3 regions of the Bradyrhizobium sp. P3_C3 genome follow, and region 3 is predicted to be linked to each of the others. Evidence: predicted binding sites of a transcription regulator. Region 3 holds the regulator's gene; each other region holds the start of a gene.
The links. The regulator LexA, encoded in region 3, represses DNA repair genes until DNA is damaged. The targets are predictions, from matches to a motif close to TGTTCNNNNTGTGTTCNG.
Positions count from the first base shown of each region.

Region 1: the regulator LexA is predicted to act here: its motif matches at 4,033-4,050, upstream of AC1DW2_RS08435 (ImuA family protein).
Region 2: the regulator LexA is predicted to act here: its motif matches at 3,136-3,153, upstream of uvrA (excinuclease ABC subunit UvrA).

Region 1 covers NZ_JBFUGY010000005.1:190,163-197,169, forward strand. Annotated here, with positions in the region: gene AC1DW2_RS08425 (error-prone DNA polymerase) at 1-1,699, opposite strand, end outside; gene AC1DW2_RS08430 (Y-family DNA polymerase) at 1,696-3,282, opposite strand; gene AC1DW2_RS08435 (ImuA family protein) at 3,185-3,967, opposite strand; gene AC1DW2_RS08440 (putative DNA modification/repair radical SAM protein) at 4,131-5,366, shown strand; gene AC1DW2_RS08445 (UdgX family uracil-DNA binding protein) at 5,366-6,808, shown strand; gene AC1DW2_RS08450 (inorganic phosphate transporter) at 6,917-7,007, shown strand, end outside.
Region 2 covers NZ_JBFUGY010000011.1:164,625-171,631, reverse strand. Annotated here, with positions in the region: gene AC1DW2_RS15150 (outer membrane protein) at 1-113, shown strand, start outside; gene AC1DW2_RS15145 (outer membrane protein) at 338-1,090, shown strand; gene AC1DW2_RS15140 (outer membrane protein) at 1,280-2,044, shown strand; gene AC1DW2_RS15135 (outer membrane protein) at 2,190-2,945, shown strand; gene uvrA (excinuclease ABC subunit UvrA) at 3,250-6,228, shown strand; gene AC1DW2_RS15125 (hypothetical protein) at 6,274-6,606, shown strand; gene AC1DW2_RS15120 (DUF433 domain-containing protein) at 6,670-6,744, opposite strand; gene AC1DW2_RS15115 (HAD-IA family hydrolase) at 6,855-7,007, shown strand, end outside.
Region 3 covers NZ_JBFUGY010000011.1:14,802-21,808, forward strand. Annotated here, with positions in the region: gene AC1DW2_RS14400 (ComEC/Rec2 family competence protein) at 1-52, shown strand, start outside; gene AC1DW2_RS14405 (GAF domain-containing protein) at 62-1,003, opposite strand; gene AC1DW2_RS14410 (hypothetical protein) at 1,228-1,662, opposite strand; gene AC1DW2_RS14415 (hypothetical protein) at 1,853-2,083, opposite strand; gene lexA (transcriptional repressor LexA) at 2,291-2,992, opposite strand; gene AC1DW2_RS14425 (molybdopterin molybdotransferase MoeA) at 3,169-4,380, opposite strand; gene AC1DW2_RS14430 (hypothetical protein) at 4,612-4,764, opposite strand; gene AC1DW2_RS14435 (HAD family hydrolase) at 4,962-5,588, opposite strand; gene AC1DW2_RS14440 (alpha-hydroxy acid oxidase) at 5,602-6,735, opposite strand.

The DNA of each region.
Region 1 (7,007 bases), on a different contig from region 3:
TCGCCAGAACCCAGCGCTTGCCCTTGTGGTGGTCGATCAAATCAAAACATTTCCGGATGCAGGTCAGCATGCCCAGCGCGAGCACGTCGACCTTCATCATGTTGAGCGCGTCGACGTCGTCCTTGTCCCACTCGATGAAGGTGCGGTCGTCCATCGCGGCGTTGCCGATCGGCACATAGGTGTCGAGCCGGTCCTGGGTGAGCACATAGCCGCCGACATGCTGGGAGAGATGACGCGGGAATTCGATCAGCTCGGTCGCAAGCTCGACCGCGAGGTTGATCATGGGATTGCTGGGATCGAGCCCGGCCTGCCTGACCTGCATGTCGTTGAGGCCCTTGCCCCAGCTTCCCCAGACGGTGTCGGCGAGCGCGGCGGTGACGTCCTCGGTCAGGCCCAGCGCCTTGCCGACGTCGCGAATGGCGCTGCGTGGACGGTAATGGATCACGGTGGCGATGATCGCGGCGCGGTGGCGGCCGTAGCGGCGATAGACATATTGCATCACCTCCTCGCGCCGCGAATGCTCGAAATCGACGTCGATGTCAGGCGGCTCCAGCCGCTCCTTGGAGATGAAGCGCTCGAACAGGAGATCGACGCTGGTCGGATTGACCGAGGTGATGCCGAGCACGTAGCAGACCGCTGAGTTCGCCGCCGATCCCCGCCCCTGGCACAGGATGTTCTGGCTGCGCGCATAATGTACGATGTCGTGCACGGTGAGGAAGTAGTGCGCGTATTTCAGCTCGGCGATCAGCGCGAGCTCTTTCTTCAGGGTCGTGCGCAGCTTGTCATCGATCTTGCCGCCGAAATATTTGTCGACGCCGGCCCAGGTCAGATCCTCCAGATGCCCTTGCGCGGTCTTGCCCCGCGGCACCGGTTCGTCCGGATACTGGTATTTGAGCTGGTCGAGCGTGAAATCGATCTTGCCCGCAAAGCGCATGGTCTCCGCGATCGCCTCGGGAAAATCTCGGAACAGCCGCGACATTTCGCGTGGCGTCTTCAGGAAGCGCTCGGCATTGGCTTCGAGCTTCCGTCCGACCGCCTCGATCGTGGTCTTTTCCCGGATGCAGGTGAGCACGTCCTGAAGCGGACGGCGGCCGGGATCGTGATAGAGCACCTCGTTGGTCGCGAGCAGCGGCACGTTTGCCTTGGCGGCGAGATCATCGAGCCGCGCCAGGCGGCGGCGGTCGTCGCCGCGATAGACCAGGCTCGCCGCCAGCCACACGCCCTCGGCGCGGCTCGCCCTGAGCTTGGCGAGAACATCCAGCGCCTGCTCGGGCTCGAAGCGATGCGGCAGCGTCAGGACCAGGAGCTGGCCCTCGGAAAACTCGAGAAGGTCGGCAAAAGTGAGATGGCATTCGCCCTTCTCGATCCGCGTGATGTCGTCGCCGCGCTTGCCCCTGGTGAGGAGCTGGCACAGCCGGCCATAGGCGGCGCGGTCGCGCGGATAGACAAAAATGTCGGGCGTGCCGTCGATGAAGACGATGCGCGCGCCGATCAGCAATTTCGGCTTGTGCAGCACCTTGTCATTGTCGAGCTCCTTGTAGGCGCGCACGACGCCGGCGAGCGTGTTGTGGTCGGCAATGCCGATCACGGGAATGCCGAGGATGCTCGCCTGATGCACATAGGCGCGCGGATCCGAGCCGCCGCGCAGGAAGGAGAAATTGGTGGTGATGCCGATCTCGGCATAAGCGGGCGTGGTCATGCGAAGAGACCGTGCACATACCAGTTGGGAGGAATGGGTTTGCCTTCGTCGTCGAACACCTCTCCTTCGTAAAGACCGTCGCGAAAGATCCAGAAGCGCAGGCCTTCGGCATCTTCGATACGGAAATAATCCCGCGTCAATTGCTTGCCGTCCTGCCGCCACCATTCCATCGCGATACGCTCGGGCCCTTCCACCCGCACGACCGCATGCAGCGCGCGCCGCCAGGTGAACTGATGCGGCGGGCCGTCCGGCACGGTCGCGAACGGCACCTTGATCGGCTCCGGTCTGTCGAACAGCCGCAGGGGGCGCTGCGGCGGCTCGCTCTCGGCGCGCGCCGGCCATTCGGCCTGCATGGCCACGGCGAGATGGTGCTGGGCCGGCGCGGCCAGCACCGCACATTCCGGGATATGGGTATCCTCAGGCAAATGCACGACGACGCGCTTTCCGCCGATGCGCGCGGCGATGCGGTCGATCAGCGCGGCGAGCTCGTCATTGTCGTGGACATGGGCGTCGAGATCGCGCTGCTCCTGCACCACGATCTCGGTGCGGCTCGCCGACAGCCGCACCATGTCAAAGCCGAAGCCGGGATCCAGCGGATCGGCGAGCGCATCGAGGCGCTCGCGGAACAGCCGGTCGATGACTTTGCTTTGCGTCACAGGCCGCCCGGTCTCGACCATGATCGCGCGCACCACGCCGTCGGTACGAAAGAAGGCGGCTTCCAGCCGCCGCGCGCCCTTGCCCTGCTTCTCCATGGACGCGATCAGCGTATCGGCGAGCCGCGACAGCGTCATCGCGATCATGGTGTCGGTGGCGATCGGTTCGGCGAAGCGCTTCTCCACGATGTAATCCGGCAGCGGTTTGCGCGGATTGATCGGGGCATCGCCATGCCCCTGCGCATGCGCGAGCAGCGTGGAGAACCGCGCGCCGAACCGCGCCGTGATCTCATGCGGCTCGCGCGAGGCGACATCGCCGATGGTTTTCAGGCCGGCGCGGCGCAGACCAGTGGTGATGGCCTCGCCCGCACCGAGCGCGGATACCGGTAGCCGGCTGATCGCCGCCGCCTCCCCGCCATCGGCGACGATGGTGCCGGAGGCCTGCCGCGTCAGCGTGTGCGCACAGACCGAGGTGCCGGCGATCGCCGCGCTGACGGCAAAACCCTGACGGGCGAGCGCGCGGACGAAGGTCTGCAACAACGCAGCCTCGCCGCCGAACAGATGCGCGCAGCCGGTGATGTCCAGAAACAGCCCGTGCGGCGGATCGAGCGCCACCAGCGGCGTGAAGCGGTCGCACCAGTCGGCGACGTCGCTGAGCGTCTTCGCATCGGCCACGACATCGGCGTCGAACACTTTCAAGTCCGGACACATCGCCCGCGCATTGGCCAGGGGCTGGCCGATATACAAGCCGAGGCGCTCGGCGGCTTCGTCCAGCGCATGGATCACCAGCGCATTGTTGTCCTTGATGACAACGATGCTCGGATCATTGGTCTTACCCAGCGCGCCGAAGAACCGCTGAATCCGATCGATGGGCAGGCGCGGCAGCCACAGGCTGAGGATACGTCGACGGTTCAGAGAACTGGCACTCATCACATTTCCATTCCATGATCCACCGGCCGCACGGGCCATGACGATTGCGCAAGAGCTCCGCATCGAAGCGCGGCGCGCCCCAGGCACTCCATGCCGGGCCCGGCGGCGAATGCGCCGCGCGCAGCATCCATCGCGTCTCCGCGGTCGAGGGCAGCGGCTGCGCGGCCATCCGCAACATCAGGCCGGTGACACCGGAGCCTTGCGCGGCCAGCGTCAGCTTGCGGCTCGCCACGAGATCGAATTGCCGCGTCTCACCCCAGAGCTCGAGCACGACGGCGCCAAGCGCGTCGCAGGCGAGCGCATCGGCCGAGGTCCGCAACGCGCTCTCGACATCGGCGGCGCGCACCATCACCACGCGGCGCGGATCGAGACCGATCTCGGCAAGCCCGCTCATCGACAACGCGCCGGTCTCGAGTTCCGAAAAATCCTGCCGCACCCACAGCAGCGGCCGGCGCCGCGAGACACGCCCCGCAAGCCCCATGACAAAACCCGTCGCAGCGGTTCCCTGCCGGCCCTCGCAAAACACCTCGTGGATCACCGCGCGCGCGAGCCCGCCCTTCAGCGCGCTGTCGACCTCGCCGTGGCCGAGCGCGACGCGATCGTGCTGATGCACGACCTCCGCCGTCTCGATGCGCTCGATCTGGCCGCGCAAGGTCGCAAGCGCGTTCATCCGTGCGCCGCTCATATACGCCGCTCCTTCAGAGGTGATTGCCGAGGTTCTCAAAAATAAGAACCTGCGGCTGGCTCATTTGTTCATGATATGTTCTAATATAAAGCTAACAGCGGCCGGGGAGTCAATCGAATTGGTGCTCATCCGGATTCGTAAGCTGAATCAAAGGGATTCCACGATGGACGTACAACGCAAGCTGGAGATTCTGGCTGATGCCGCCAAATACGACGCGTCGTGCGCCTCCAGCGGCACCGAGAAGCGGGATTCCAGCGATGGCAAGGGCATGGGCTCGACCGCACCGGGCCTGGGCATCTGCCATTCCTACGCGCCGGACGGACGCTGCATCTCGCTGCTCAAAGTGCTCCTGACCAACGCCTGCAACTACGACTGCCTTTATTGCGTCAACCGCGCCTCTTCCAACGTGCCGCGTGCCCGCTTCACCATCGACGAAGTGGTCAAGCTCACGCTCGACTTCTACCGGCGCAATTACATCGAGGGCCTGTTTCTCTCCTCCGGCATCATCCGCAGCCCCGACTACACCATGGAGCAGGTGGTCAGCGTCGCGCGCAAACTGCGCGAGGAGCATCACTTTCGCGGCTACATCCATCTCAAGACCATTCCCGAGGCCGACGACGCGCTGATCGCGGAAGCCGGCAAATATGCCGATCGCCTCTCCATCAACATCGAGATGCCTGAGGAGACGAGCCTGCAGCAATACGCACCGGAAAAGGATGTGCGCGCGATCCGCCGCACCATGGGCCGGCTGCGGCTGAAGCTCGACGAGGCCGAGGAAAACCGCAGCACAAAGACGAAGGCCAGGCCGCAGCGTTTTGCACCGGCCGGGCAAAGCACGCAGATGATCGTCGGCGCCGACACGGCCTCCGATCACACCATCCTGCACACCAGCGCCAATCTCTACGGCTCCTACAGGCTGCGGCGCGTCTATTACTCCGCCTTCAGCCCGATCCCCGATGCCAGCCGCGCTTTGCCTCTGGTACAGCCGCCGCTGCTGCGCGAGCACCGGCTCTACCAGGCCGACTGGCTGATGCGGTTCTACGGTTTCGACGTTGCGGAGATCGTTGACGACAGCGCGATGCTGTCGCTCGACATCGATCCGAAGCTCGCCTGGGCGCTGCGCCATCGCGACCGCTTCCCGCTCGACGTCAACCGCGCCAGCCGCGAGGAGCTGTTGCGCGTGCCCGGCTTCGGCACCAAGGCGGTCGAACGCATCATCGCGACACGACGCACCACCACGATCCGCCTCTCCGATCTCGCGCGGCTGCATGTGCCCCGCAACAAGGCGCTGCCTTTCATCGTCCTCAGCGATCACCGGCCCGCGCCGCACCGCCTCGACGAGGCGCGGCTGATCGAACGGTTCAAGCCGAAGGCAACACAACTGGGGTTTGGCTTCTGATGCAGTACATCACCCTCGACACCGAAACCGATTTCGACGGCTGGCGCAAAGCCGCGCGGTCGCTCGTGCTGCATCATGTGCAGCCGACCGATGTCACCTGGACCGTACAAGGCGGCGAAGCCGAGTTGTTCGCACCGCCCGCGCCGTCTCCGATACTTGAGGTGAACGACGGCACCTTCAACGTCTCGGCAAAATTCGTCGAGCTCGCCAAGGCCGCGATCCTGCATCGCGACGGCGAGCGCTTTGCGATCCTCTATCGCCTGCTCTGGCGCTTGAAAGACAATCACGATCTCATCGAGGTCGTGACCGATCCCGATGTCGCGCAGGTCACGGCGATGGCACGAGCGGTTCATCGCGACGAGCACAAGATGCATGCCTTCGTGCGCTTCCGCGAGATCGGCCGCGAACGCGCGGCGCATTACGTCGCCTGGTTCGAGCCGGAGCATTACATCGTCGAGCTCGCCGCACCGTTCTTCGCCAAGCGCTTCGCCGACATGCCCTGGTCGATCCTGACACCCGATCTGTGTGCGCATTGGGATGGCCACGCGCTCTCGTTCACGTCGGGCGTGAGCAAGAACGAAGCACCCGGCGAAGACCGGCTCGAGGAAACCTGGCGGCGCTACTACGCCAGCATCTTCAATCCGGCGCGGCTGAAGGTGAAGGCAATGCAGACGGAGATGCCGAAGAAATATTGGAGGAACCTGCCCGAGGCGTCGATCATTAAGCCCTTGATCGAGGACGCCGAGCGCATGACCGGCGCCATGATCGCCAATGCTGCAACCGATCCGCACAAGCCCCAGAGGCGGCCGGAGGCTCCGATGCCACGCAAGCTGGTTGCCGACGATCTCGAAGCGCTCCGCGAGGAGGCCGCCCATTGCCGCGCCTGCCCGCTCTACAAGGACGCGACGCAGACCGTGTTCGGCGAGGGCCCGAAAGACTCGACCATCATGCTGGTCGGCGAGCAGCCCGGCGACAAGGAAGACCTCGCCGGCCATCCGTTCGTCGGCCCGGCCGGCCAGATGCTCGATCGGGCGCTTCAGGAAGCCGGCGTCGACCGCAACAAGGTCTACGTCACCAACGCGGTCAAGCACTTCAAATTCGTGCCGCGCGGAAAGATCCGTCTGCACCAGAAGCCGGCGACGCCGGAGATCCGGGCGTGCCGGCAATGGTACGAGCGGGAAGTTTCGGCAATCCAGCCCGAGCTCATCGTGGCGATGGGCGCCACCGCCGCGCAAAGCGTGTTCGGCAAGATCACCCCGATCGGCAAGACCCGTGGCCGGCTCATAGACCTGCCCGACGGGCGCAAGGCGCTGGTGACAGTGCACCCGTCCTATCTGCTGCGACTGCCCGATCCGGAAGCCAAAGTGCTGGAATATCAGCGCTTTGTCGAAGACCTGAAGATTGCCGCCGGTTTGCAGAAGAAAGCCGCACGCGCCGCCTAAATACTGGCAAATACTGGAGGGAAAGCGACTTTACGACGCAGCTGTCATCCAGCCTTCAAATCCATCGCGGACAATAGCCCTTCAAATTAGTTAAGGGGGCGTCTAAAAATGACAGATGTTGCATTCGACCGTGCGGTAGGCGATCCGACGCCTGTCCAGCCGGCTTCCAGGCCAAATCTCGACAAGGGTTTTAACCCGC
Region 2 (7,007 bases), 150 kb from region 3:
TCGGCGGCGAGACCTACTTCTCGGGCGCCCTGCCCACCGGCACGCTCAACTTCCACACCGTGCAGGTCGGCGTGAACTATCACTTCGGGGGCCCGGTGGTCGCGAAGTACTGAGCTTCGCTTCCAACGCACCGCGTTACGAAAGGCCGGCCTTGCGCCGGCCTTTTTGTTTTCGCGCGTCCAGATCCAGGCCAACCGATTCCCAACGTTTTTCGGGGAGAGCTGTGGCATCCCGGTGACACAACCTTCGGCTTCAATGGTGTAGAGCAATGACATCGATTGGGTCATTGGGTCGGCCGTTTTTCGCCGACAAAGAGAAACGAAACTGGGGAATTGAAATGAAGAAGGTTTTGCTGGCCTCGGCCAGTCTGTTCGCACTCAGCGCGTTGGCTCCCGCCTCGGCGGCCGATTTGGCGGCCCGCCCCTACACCAAGGCGCCCATTGCTGTGGCCTCGATCTACAACTGGTCCGGCTTCTATCTCGGCATCAACGGCGGCGGCGCCTCGAGCCGCAACTGCTGGGACGTCAACAACATCTTCGGCATTGCGGGTCCGGACACGGCTGAAGGCTGTCACAATGCGACCGGCGGCGTCGTCGGCGGCCAGGTCGGTTATCGCTGGCAGTCGGCCAACTGGGTGTTCGGCCTTGAAGCCCAGGGCGACTGGGCCAACCTGAAGGGTTCGAATACGAGCTTGGTGCTTGCCCCGCCCCCGCTGGTCAACCAGACCAAGATCGATGGGATTGGCTTGTTCACCGGCCAGGTCGGCTATGCCTGGAACAACGTGCTCTGGTACGTGAAGGGCGGCGCGGCCGTCACGCACGCCAAGTACAACGGTCTAATCGGCGGCGTTGTCCTCGACAGCGCAAGCGAGACGCGCTGGGGCGGCGCCGTCGGCACCGGCCTCGAATTCGGTTTCGCGCCGAACTGGTCCGTTGCGATCGAATACGACCATCTGTTCATGGGCCGCCGCAATGTCAGCTTTACGTTTATCGGTTTCAACGACCGCATCGACCGTATCAAGCAGGACGTCGACATGGGCACCGTTCGCCTGAACTACACCTTCGGCGGCCCGGTCGTGGCGAAGTACTAAGCTTCGCCTGCGACGCCATCACGTTACGAAAGGCCGGCCTTGCGCCGGCCTTTTTGTTTTCGCGCATACGGCGCGAGCGCTTGCGGACAAGTTCCATTTTTCGGGGCGTTGTGACCCTCCGGTGACAGACTGTCGCACCTCAAAGGTTGTATCGAAGATCGCAACAACTTTGGCCTTGGGGGGTCCGCCTTGAACAAGTTTATGCTTGCCGCCGCCGGCATAGTCGCGATGACCACGTCCGTCTCGGCGGCCGATCTGGCGGCGAGGCCCTACACCAAAGCTCCTGCCCCGATGATCGCCGCGGTCTACGATTGGAGCGGCTTCTACATCGGCGCCAACGGTGGTGGCGGCTGGAGCCATAATTGCTGGGACATCGTCACCAACATCCTCGGTGCGCCGGTCACTCCCCCCGCATCGGAGGGCTGCCACACCGCGACCGGCGGCGTGGCCGGCGGCCAGGCCGGCTTTCGCTGGCAAAGCGCGTCGTGGGTGTTCGGCGTGGAAGGCCAGGGCGACTGGGCTCACCTTACCGGCTCCAATGGACCGAGCCTGGCTGCCGGCGGCGTCGGCTCAGACCGCTCGAAGATCAACGCCTTCGGTCTCGTGACCGGCCAGGTCGGCTACGCCTGGAGCAATGTGCTGCTCTACGCGAAGGGTGGTGCGATGGTTGTGAGCGACAAATACGAAGGCTTCACCACCGCCACCGGCTTCGTGTTCGACAGGGCGAATGAAACGCGCTGGGGCGGAGCGGTTGGTGCTGGCCTCGATTTCGGCGTAACGCCCAACATCGTGGTCGGCGTCGATTATGTGCACGGCTTCATGGGATCGCGCGACAACCGCTTTACGTTCAACAACGGCACGCTCTCGCGCGCCGATCGGATCCGCCAGGACGTTGACATTGCAACGGCCCGCGTCAGTTACAGGTTCGGCGGCCCCCTCATCGCCAAATACTGATCTTCGCCTCCGACGCCATCGCGTTACAAAAGGCCGGCCTTGCGCCGGCCTTTTTGTTTTCGCGCGAGGATGCACCCAACCGTCTTGGAGTCGTGAGGCGCGCGCAAGGCGTCCGCATATGGCTTTGGCGAGTTGGGGACGTGACATGAAGACGTGGATGCTGGCTGCGGTCAGCCTGTTCGCACTCGGCGCGGTCGCGCCGGCTACCGCCGCCGATCTCCCGATCTACAAGGCACCGGCGGCCGCCGTTCCCCTCTACGACTGGAGCGGCATCTATGCCGGCATCAACGGCGGCGGCGGCTTGGCCCATGCCTGCTGGGGCGTGACCCGCGCGCTCGGCATCGCTGTCGATCCGGCCGTTGGCGAAGGCTGTCACAATGCGGGCGGTGGCACAGTCGGCGGACAACTCGGCTATCGCTGGCAGAAGTCGCGCTGGGTGTTCGGCATCGAGGGCCAGGGCAACTGGGCCGACTTCAAGGGCAGCAATGTCAGCGTGGCGCTGCCGCTGTTCACCAACCAGACCAAGATCGACAGCTTCGGCCTGTTCACGGGCCAGATGGGCTACGCCGTCAGCAACCTGCTCTTCTATGGCAAGGCTGGCGCCGCGGTGGCGCACGACAAGTACGACACCTTCGTCCCCGGCGTCCCGGCCGCGGTGTTCAACAGCGTCAACCAGACCCGCTGGGGCTACACCATCGGCATCGGCGTGGAATGGGGCTTTGCGGAGAACTGGTCGGTCGGCGGCGAGTACAACCATGTCTTCCTCGGCCATCACAGCGCCGACTTCGCAACGCTCGTCGGCGGCTTCGCCCCGCGCACCGACAGGATCGGCCAGGATATCGACATGGGCCTGATCCGCATCAATTACCGCTGGGGCGGCCCGGTCGTCGCCAAATACTGAGACAAAGCTTCCCACAGGAACCTCCAAGTCCTGATCATGTGCGGATTGCCCCAAATCCGCATTCAAACGCGAACGAAGGGCTGGCCTCGCGCCGGCCCTTCGCATGTTCCGGGCGCCCCGCTCCTGCCAGATGCCGCCAGCGCGCCAACAATCCGTTGACGATTCGCACACGCCACTGGAAATCCGCTCCCGTTCTTCCTACGTTCGCTGCCATACCCATCGGCGCCGATCCCGGTTCCGGGCGACGCGCGCCTTTTTTGTTGGCGCGATCGCGCACCTTTGGGATTCCTTGAGGGCAACTCGGATGGATGAAGTGATCAAGGCGAAGCGCCAACAGCAGAACGCGGGATCCAGCCTGCGCGCAATTACGATCCGTGGCGCGCGCGAGCACAACCTCAAGAATGTCGACGTCGAGATCCCCCGCGACAAGCTGGTGGTGTTCACGGGGCTGTCGGGCTCCGGCAAATCCTCGCTCGCCTTCGACACCATTTATGCCGAGGGCCAGCGCCGCTACGTCGAATCGCTGTCGGCCTATGCGCGCCAGTTCCTGGAGATGATGCAGAAGCCTGATGTCGACCAGATCGACGGCCTGTCGCCGGCGATCTCGATCGAGCAGAAGACGACGTCGAAGAACCCGCGCTCGACCGTCGGCACCGTCACCGAGATCTACGACTACATGCGCCTGCTCTGGGCGCGCGTCGGCGTGCCCTATTCGCCCGCCACGGGCCTGCCGATCGAGAGCCAGACCGTCTCGCAGATGGTCGACCGCGTGCTGGCGCTGCCCGAAGGCACCCGCCTCTATCTGCTCGCCCCGGTCGTGCGCGGCCGCAAGGGCGAGTACCGCAAGGAGCTCGCCGAATGGCTCAAGAAGGGTTTTCAGCGCGTCAAGATCGACGGCACCTTCCATGAGCTCGCGGAGGCGCCGACGCTCGACAAGAAATTTCCGCACGACATCGACGTCGTGGTCGACCGCATCGTGGTGCGCGCCGACATCGGCCAGCGCCTCGCCGAAAGCTTTGAGACCGCGCTGAAGCTCGCGGAGGGCCTCGCCGTCGTCGAATTCGCCGATGCGCCCGCAGCGGCTGCGCCTGCTGAAGAAAAGAAAAAGACCGCAAAAATCCACGACAAGAGCGGGCCCGAGCGCATCCTGTTCTCCGAAAAATTCGCTTGCCCCGTCTCCGGCTTCACGATTCCGGAGATCGAGCCGCGCCTGTTCTCGTTCAACAATCCCTACGGCGCCTGTCCAGCCTGCGGCGGCCTCGGCGTCGAGCAGCATGTCGACGAAGACCTCGTCATCCCCGACAAGGAGCTCCCCATCGGCAAGGGCGCGATCGCGCCCTGGGCCAAGTCGTCGTCGCCTTACTATATTCAAACGCTGACCGCGCTCGGCAAGCACTACAAGTTCACGCTGACCACCAAATGGAAGGATCTGCCGAAGAAGACGCAGAACGCGATCCTCCTTGGCTCGGGCGAGGACGAGATCAAGTTCTCCTACGAGGACGGCGTCCGCTCCTACGACACCAAGAAGCCGTTCGAGGGCGTCATCACCAACATCAACCGCCGCTATCGCGAGACCGAGAGCGAGTGGGCGCGCGAGGAGCTCGCAAAGTATTTCCACGACGTCCCCTGCGAGGGCTGCAAGGGTTTCCGGCTGAAGCCCGAGGCGCTCTGCGTCAAGATCGGCGGCAAGCATATCGGCGAGATCTCGGAGCTGTCGGTCAGGAAGGCCGGCGAATGGTTCGAGACCGTGCCCGAAGCGCTGAACACGCAGCAGAACGAGATCGCCGGCCGCATCCTCAAGGAGATCCGCGAGCGCCTCACCTTCCTGCTCGACGTCGGCCTCAACTACCTCACTTTGTCCCGCTCCTCCGGCACGCTGTCCGGCGGCGAGAGCCAGCGCATCCGCCTCGCCTCGCAGATCGGCTCGGGACTGACGGGCGTGCTCTACGTGCTGGACGAGCCCTCGATCGGCCTGCACCAGCGCGACAATGCGCGCCTGCTCGACACCCTCAAGCGCCTGCGCGACCTCGGCAACACCGTGATCGTGGTCGAGCATGACGAGGACGCGATCTTGCTCGCCGACTACGTCCTCGACATCGGCCCCGGCGCCGGCATGCATGGCGGCAACATCGTCGCCGAAGGCACGCCCGCCGAGATCATGCGCAACCCGAAATCGCTCACCGGCAAATATCTGACCGGCGAGCTCGAGGTCGAGGTGCCGGAGCGGCGCCCGCCGAACCATCGCCGCACCATCAAGGTGGTCAACGCGCGCGGCAATAACCTCAAGAACGTCACGGCCGAGATTCCACTCGGCCTGTTCACGGCCGTCACCGGCGTCTCCGGCGGCGGCAAGTCGACGCTACTGATCGACACGCTCTACAAGGCCATCGCCCGCAAGCTGAACAACGCCAGCGAAGGCGCCGCACCCCACGATCGCATCGAGGGTCTCGAGCACATCGACAAGATCATCGACATCGATCAGTCGCCGATCGGCCGCACGCCACGTTCGAATCCCGCGACTTACACCGGCGCCTTCACGCCGATCCGCGAATGGTTCGCCGGCCTGCCCGAAGCGAAGGCGCGCGGCTACGAGCCCGGCCGCTTCTCCTTCAACGTCAAGGGCGGCCGCTGCGAGGCCTGCCAGGGCGACGGCGTCATCAAGATCGAGATGCACTTCCTGCCCGACGTCTACGTCACCTGCGACGTCTGCAAGGGCAAGCGCTACAACCGCGAGACGCTGGAGGTCCTGTTCAAGGGCAAGAGCATCGCCGACGTCCTCGACATGACCGTCGAGGAAGCCGCCGAGTTCTTTAAGGCGGTGCCGCGCGTGCGCGAGACCTTCCAGACCCTGCACCGCGTCGGCCTCGATTACATCCATGTCGGCCAGCAGGCGACGACCCTGTCGGGCGGCGAAGCCCAACGCGTCAAGCTCGCCAAGGAGCTGTCAAAGCGCGCCACTGGGCGCACGCTCTACATCCTGGACGAGCCGACCACCGGCCTGCACTTCCACGACGTCAAGAAGCTGCTGGAGGTGCTGCACGAGCTGGTCGCCCAGGGCAACACGGTCGTCGTCATCGAGCACAATCTCGAAGTCATCAAGACCGCCGACTGGGTGATCGACCTCGGCCCCGAAGGCGGCGACGGCGGCGGCGAGATCGTCGCCTGGGGCCCGCCGGAGGATATCGCCAAAGCGCCAAGGAGCTACACGGGCAAGTTTCTGGAGCCTGTGCTGAAGAAGGCGCGGAAGCCGAAGCGGCGGAGCACGAGCGAGGCGGCGGAGTAGAATTCACTCCGCCTCGTCAGCGGGATCATCGGGGAAAGTCTGCAAGTGTCCGCGATGCCCAGCCGCACCTACACGCTCTTCCGCAAGGCAATCCTCGCCGAGCAGCAGGTAACCTGCATCTACGAGGGGCGCTATCGCGAGCTCTGCCCCCACATCATCGGCACCAACAAGATGGGTGAGGAAGCCGTCCTCGCCTGGCAATTCGGCGGCGAAAGCAGCGGACCGCTGCCGCAATGGCGATGCCTGAAGCTCGCCAATATCACCAACGCCCGCACGCGCGATGGCCACTGGCACGAGGGCGGCTCTCACCGGACTACGCAGACCTGCGTCAGCAACATCGATCTCGACATCAATGTTCACGTGCGCAAATTGCGGTGACACACTCTGCCACGCATTCGTTCACGAGCCAGAGCGGGTATTCCGAGATGATGGCCTTGGTCGTCATGCCAGCCCCAGCTCCCGCAACACCAATTCGACCGGCACACGCGTCCCACGGATAACGAGCTTGCCATCCATGATCGCAGGGTTGATTTCAATGCGCTCGTGTCGCATGACTGTCCTCGAATTCTCTTGAAATAATAGCACGCCACATCACGTTTTTCAGCGAACTCCAAAACCCTCCTCAAATGCCCTACTCCCTCGCCATCTTCGACCTCGACGGCACGCTGGCCGACAGCTTTCCGTGGTTCCTGCGCACCATCAACGATGTCGCCGATCGCTTCAATTTTCGTCGCGTCGCGGATGACGAAATCGAAGCGCTGCGGCATGCCTCGTCGCGC
Region 3 (7,007 bases):
CCGCAACCGCGACGCGACGCCATCGGAAGCCGACCTACAGGCCGAGGATTGAGCGGATGGGTTACAGATACCAGGCCAGCACGGCGTCGAGCCTGGCGTTGCCGATCACCGGCAGGACGACCATCTGGCTCAGTCCAGAGGCGCTGGCCTGCAAGGCCGCGACCGAGCCGTCACGCGCGAGATCGTCGTTGAGTGCGGGCATGCCGGTGGCCCAGGCCCCGCCGATGCTGCCTTCGCCTTTGGCGATGGATTTCGTCGCATAGAGCGCGGCGAGGTCGGTCTGCGCGCTGCAATCGCCGGCGCGGAAGACCAGCGCCGAACGGGCCTCGTCCGGGACCCAGATCTCGAAGCGTCGCGCAATCGGGGTCGCCTGCGCGGAGAGAAATGTCAGCACCCAGGTCTGATCGGTGCCGGCCCGGTAGGGAACGCCGACGCCGAGATTGATTCCGACCTTGGCGGCGTCCTCCCAGCGCAGAAAACTCCTGGCATCGTGCAGATCCTTGATGACCAGCGGCAGGCCGGCTTTCCAGATGCGGCCGGGCAGGCCGAAGCCACGCGGAAATCTGGTGTGGCGGGAGTTGAATTCGAACATGTCGGCGGTGCCGTAATAGCCGTCGACGAGCCCCATCTCGTGGGAGGTTTCGGCATCGTTGTGCCAGAGCTCGATCGCGCCGACATGGGCCTCGTCGTCGCCGCAGAACAGCACCATGACGGCTTGCAGGAATTCGCCTGAAAACACCGGCACCGCCACGCCGCAGGTCAGCCCGGCGGCGATGGCCTGATCGGTCCGCTTGAAATAGGAATCGGTGAATCTGGTGAGGATCACGGGGTGGCCGCCGGCCCAGGCCTTGCCGGGAAGCCCCTCGTCATATCCGAAGTGCAGATCCTCGCTCACGTCCCTAAACGCGGACAACCCTTCGCCGTAGAGGCCGCCGCCGAATTCCAGCCGCATGCGCGTGCGGTCAGGCACCCAGAGTTCAACGACGCGAATGAAGGTCTTCATCGAACGTGCCCGCCGTCTCAAGCCGCACCAAGCATCGGCCATTTGGCTGCGGAACGGACGTTCAAAATTCAGGCAGGACAGCGCAAACTTCGTGCGGTGGGAGACGCCACGGCTTGGTCCGCCCGATGGAGTTTCGCGGGACACAAACGACACCATCTCGCCGGCCTCGGCCGGCGATGGCGATTTTCAATCCTGGCCCGACCTGCCGGCCGGGAATGGCTGCATCAGCCGATCGGCAGGCGGGTGATGGTTGTCCGGCTGTCGGTGATGGTCTGCGGCTTGTGCTCGCGCTCGCCGAGCGGCTGGGTCACCGGTAGCTGCAGCACGGTCGCACGCTGGCCTTCGACCAGCTGCGTCACCAGCACGGATTTGCCGTCGGGGAATTCGATCGCATCATGATGGCGATCGGGAATGTGCGGATCGATCTTGCCGAACTTGCCGACGCGCGAATTGACGGTGCGCGTCCAGATCCAGCGATTGTCGTAGCGGACGTTGTCGGCGAAGGCGAGCTCCGTCCCCGGGAGCAGGCAGACCGCGACGGTCGGATCGGCCGCGGAGGCAAAGCCGCGCGTCGAGGTGCCGCGGAAGGTTGTCGTGACGATCGTCTCGCCGACTTCGGCGGGACGCGACGCGACGGCATGCAGGCTGTAGTCACACATCGGGTGCTCCTCATGCAGGGATAGCGACCCACGTCTCTTAATCGAGGCGCAGGCCTCTATCAGAGTGGAAATACCAAACGTTCTGCCGGGTTGTAGGCAAATCTACGGCTCGCCGCCGCAGGCCGCAATCACATTAACTTTCCCGAATCCACCAGGAACAAAGCCCGCCCCTTTGCATTGCAGGCGCGTGTCAGCGCCCCGCAGGCGCCGACCAGCCGGAATATTGCCAGCCCGGCCGCGACGGTCGGTCGATGGTGCCGCTGGCCTTGCGGACTTGCTCGCTCACGGCGGTGTCCTTGCGGACATGGGGCCGCGATTGCGCGGCCAAGGCTTGCACGGCCAAGGCTTGTACGTCCAAGGCTTGCGACGCTGATGCTGCGATCAGCGCCACAGCAATTGTGCTCAGAACGATCCGGCGCATGACTTCTCCTCGAACCTGAAGGCCGCGAAGCAGGGCTGCTTCGTGCMGCGTGCCGAGGATTTACCGCTGGAGGAGGGGCCGGATAATCTGCGCGAAACCAGAAAGACTATCCAGCGGAAGCGGACAATCGTCCGCTCCAATCTCGGATCGGCGATGCCGATCGAAAGCGCGCGGGGCGCCCAATAACCGATACCGGCACGTCCGGTATCAATACTTCCGGTACAGCCCGATCAGCTTGCCCTGGATCTTCACCCGGTTGGGCGGCAGAATGCGGACCTCATAGGCCGCATTAGCGGGCTCGAGCGCGATCGAGGCGCCGCGGCGGCGGAAGCGCTTCAGGGTTGCTTCCTCGTCGTCGATCAGCGCCACCACGATATCGCCGGTATCGGCGCTCTCGTTGCGCTGGATCAGCGCCATGTCGCCGTCGAGGATGCCGGCCTCGACCATGGAATCGCCGCGCACTTCGAGCGCGTAATGTTCGCCCGAGCCGAGCATGTCAGGCGGTACGCTGATGGTGTGGCTGCGGGTCTGCAAGGCCTCGATCGGCGTGCCGGCCGCAATGCGGCCCATCACGGGCACCGCGACGGGGCGCTCGCCCTCGTCCGCCGGCGGGCTGGACGTCGTGCGGACCTTGCCGAGATTGCCTTCGATGACGCTCGGCGTGAAGCCGCGGCGGCTGCCGGCGGCGGCCTGAAGCTCGGGCAGCTTGATCACCTCGATGGCGCGGGCGCGGTTGGGCAAGCGCCGGATGAAGCCGCGCTCCTCGAGCGCGGTGATCAGGCGATGGATGCCCGATTTCGAGCGCAGGTCGAGCGCGTCCTTCATCTCATCGAAGGAGGGCGGCACGCCGCTTTCCTTCAGCCGTTCGCTGATGAACCGCAGGAGCTCGTATTGTTTGCGCGTTAACATCTCGACCAAAATCCCCCGGTTGATGTCGTTCGATTCCGAGACGCTGAATTCAGCAGTAAGCCGCTACATTCTCGAAACAAATCATGAACGGACACTATATGTTCGATACATGTTCCGCAACTGCTTAATTTACCGTGAACGCGACAAAGTTCGCGGAACGCACGCGAACGAAGCGCTCAGACGGGCAGCCGCAAGACCTCGCAAGGCGTGCCGGCTTCGGCCTTCGACGCGAATGGCGCGCGCACGAGAAGTGCCTGTGCCGCAGCGAGATTCGCAAGCAGCGAGGAATCCTGGTGATTGACCGGAAGGGCGAGGAGTGTGCCGTCGTCGCGCAGCTCGAGGCATGCGCGCAGGTAATCCTCGCGCTGGTCATTGGCGCCGACATCGCGGCCGAGCACCGCGCGTTCGCGGCGGTGATGAATCATCGAACGGCCCGAAAGCGCGCGAATCAACGGCACCATGAACAGGAAGCCGCAAACGTAGGATGACACGGGATTGCCGGGCAGGCCGATCACGCGCATCGCGCCGAGCCGCCCGTGCATCATCGGCTTGCCCGGCCGCATCGCGATCTTCCAGAACGCCATCGAGATACCTTCGTCCCTCAGCGCCTGCTGGACCAGATCGTGGTCGCCGACAGAGGCGCCGCCGGTCGTGATCAGGATGTCCGCGCCGCTCTCCCGCGCGCGGCCGATGCCGGCCGTGGTGGCCTCCAGCGTATCGGCGGCAACGCCGAGGTCGATGGTATCGGCGCCCTCGCTGCGGGCGAGCGCGTGCAGGGCGTAGCCGTTGGAATAGACGATCTGGCCGTGGCCCGGCGTCGTACCCGGCATCACCAGCTCGTCGCCGGTGGCGAGGATCGCGACCTTCGGGCGTCGCCGGACTGGCAGTTGCGGGTAATTCATGCCGGCGGCGAGCGCGAGGTCGCGATCGGTGAGCCGGGCCCCTTTGCGCAGCAGCACGTCGCCTTCCGAGAAGTCGACGCCGGCGGGGCGGATGTGCCGCCCCGTTACGGCGGCTTCCTTGATGGTGATGCGCTTGCCGTCCGCGATCGTGTCCTCCTGGATCACGACCGCATCAGCGTCATCGGGAACGACACCGCCGGTGAAGATACGCACGGCCTCGCCGGCGCCGATCGATCCCGCAAACGGGCGGCCCGCCGCGACCTCGCCGATCAGGGTGAGCTGGGAGTCGATCTTCGCCGCATCGACCGCGCGCACCGCATAGCCGTCCATTGCCGACATCGCCTGCGGCGGCTGCGTGCGCCGCGCCGCGACATCGCGCGCGAGCACGCGGTGGAAGGCTGCGTCGAGCGCGATCATCTCTTCAGGCAACGGCTCTGCGCCCGCCAGCACCGCGGCGAGCGCGTCGGAAACCGGCATCAGGGCCACGGGTGAAAACTCCTGCTGGGCCCGTTCGGGCAAATCGGCGGCGAGAGTTCTAGCCGAGTGCAGGCGCAGAGGCAAAACAGTGGCCGCGCAGGATGATTTATCCTGCGTCATCCGCTCTGCGATGAAGGGTGAGCATCAAGTCCGCCCCGGCATGATCCAGAAGGCGAGACAGACCGGTACGAGGATGGCCATGGCGAGGACGAGAAAGACGAGAGCCACGGCCAGCATCGGTCAGCCCCCCGGCTGCTTGTACGGACTGACGTCCGGCGCTGCGGGGCCCTGATCCTTGTCAGGCAGCGGGTCGGCCTGGGATTTCAGGTCGGCGGCCTTGCTGATCAGTTTTGCGGAAAGGTCAGAATCCGAGGTGGTTCTGGCGAATTTCATCAGCAGAGAGGCCTGCTTGGTAAGGTAGGTTTTGCCTAACACGATGATAAGCCCGATGTAGAATTCCCAACGGACTCATGAGTCCTGAGAGGGGCAATCGTTCCGGGAACTCTGTATAAAAATGCACAAAGGGTTTTGGTTCCTTGCCCCCGGGCAGAATAGTTCCATTCGCGGCCCGTCGGCTTGCCGGCCAGAGATCAGATTCCGAGCGCCTTGAGGGCGTTCCCGACGTCGCGGGGCGAGGTCACGTGGACCGTGGTCAGGCCGCGCGACCGCGCTCCTTCGATGTTCTCGGCAAGATCGTCGAAGAACACGATGCGGTTCGCCGGCACGCCGATCGCGGCCACGACATGGTCGAAGGCCTCCAGGTCCGGTTTGCGCAGGCCGATGCTGGACGACAGATACAGCTCGCGGAAATGGCCGAGCAGGCCGGCATATTCCTTCGAGAAGTGGTCCACATGCGGCCGGTTGGTGTTGGAGAAGGCGTAGAGCGGCAACTGCTTCGCCGCGCGCGGCAGCAGCTCGGCGATATCGGGCATCTCGCCGGCGAAGATTGCGTTCCAGCCCTCCAGGAACTGCGCGTCCGAGATGCCGATCCCGAGCGCGACACGCAGCGAGTCAAAATAGGCCTCGTCGCTGATCTTGCCGACCTCGTGCAGCCGGTAGGCTTCGCTGTCCCGCACATAGCGCGCGACGATGGCTTCCGGCTTGCAGCCGGCATGTCCCGCCCAGCAGGCGATCGCCTTGGAGAAATCGATGTCGAGCACGACGCGCCCGAGATCGAACAGGAGCGCGTCCGCGCTGCCGGGAGAGAGCGAGCTCATTGCATCCTTTCACTCAATATCGATAGGGGTCGTGGTCGAACAGCGGGAACGCGCTGAACACGCTCGGCGCATTCGTTGCGGTCGCCTGGTGCAGGCAGGACTTGTCGACCTCGGCGAACGAGGTGGCGCCCAAGAGGCCGAGGCAGCGCAGCACCTCGTCCTCGAGCAGCTCCAGCGTTCGCCTCACGCCGGCCTCGCCGGCCGCGGCCAATGCCCAGCATTGCAGCCGGCCGATGCCGACCATGTCCGCGCCCGCCGCGATCGCCTTCACGATGTCGGTGCCGCGGCAGAAGCCGCCGTCGACCATGATCTTGGCGCGTCCCTTCACGGCGTCGACGATCTCGGGCAGCACATGCATGGCACCGCGGCCGTGATCGAGCTGGCGGCCGCCATGGTTGGAGACGTAGATCCACTCCACGCCGTGATCGACCGCGATCCGGGCGTCCTCGGCGGTGGCGATGCCCTTCAGGATGAGCGGGATCTTGAACTTGTCCTTGATCATCTTCACGGTCCGCCACTCCAGGCCCTTCTGGTAATCGCCGCCGGTGGCGCGCAGGCGGCTCTCGCGAACATAGCGCTTGGCAATGTCACGTTCGCGACGGCTGTAATGGGCGGTATCAACGGTCAGGCAGAAGGCGGCGTAGGCGTTCTTCTCGCTCCGGCTGACGACATCGGCGACGAAATCGTCGTCGCCGCGCACATAGAGTTGATAGAGCCGCAGCGCATCAGGGGCGGCCTCGGCGGTCTTCTCCAGGCCGGGCTCGGACACCGAGCTCAGCATGTGCGCCGCGCCGAAGGTGCCGCAGGCGCGGGCGACGCTCGCCGCGCCATCCGGATCGAAGATCTCCAGTGCGCCGACAGGGGCCAGCACCACCGGCAGCCGCATCCTGCGTCCGAACAGCTCGACCGAGCCGTCGACCTCGCGGACGTCGCGCAGCACGCGCGGCCGGAAGGCGATCTCGTCGAGCGCCATGCGGTTGCGGCGCATCGTGGTCTCGGTCTCGGCGGCGCCGACGATATAGTCCCAGGCGTTCTGGTTGAGGTTGGCGCGCGCCTTGCGGATGAATTCGTGCAGGTTCTGGAATGGCTCGGCGCTGGCGCCGAGTTCGACGTTCCTTTCCGGCCGGATGCGGGGCGCGTCATTCATTGTTGTCCTCCCGAGAATTTGAAGCGTTATTGTCATCGCCTATCGTGTCCGGCCCTCCAAAACCATCCTAAAATCGCATAGCTGAGAGGCGTGGGCCGGCCGGCCGATTCCCGCGTTGCGCGAAACGGTTTCGGAACGTTGCCAAAAGTTTAGGCCCGGGCGAAGGGATTTTTACGATGTACCCGCCAGCGTGGCGTCCCGGCCTTGAAGAAACCAGAATGGTATTGTGAACAGCGGGCTGGATCGCCATTTGCATGGCGCCTCACAAGCCC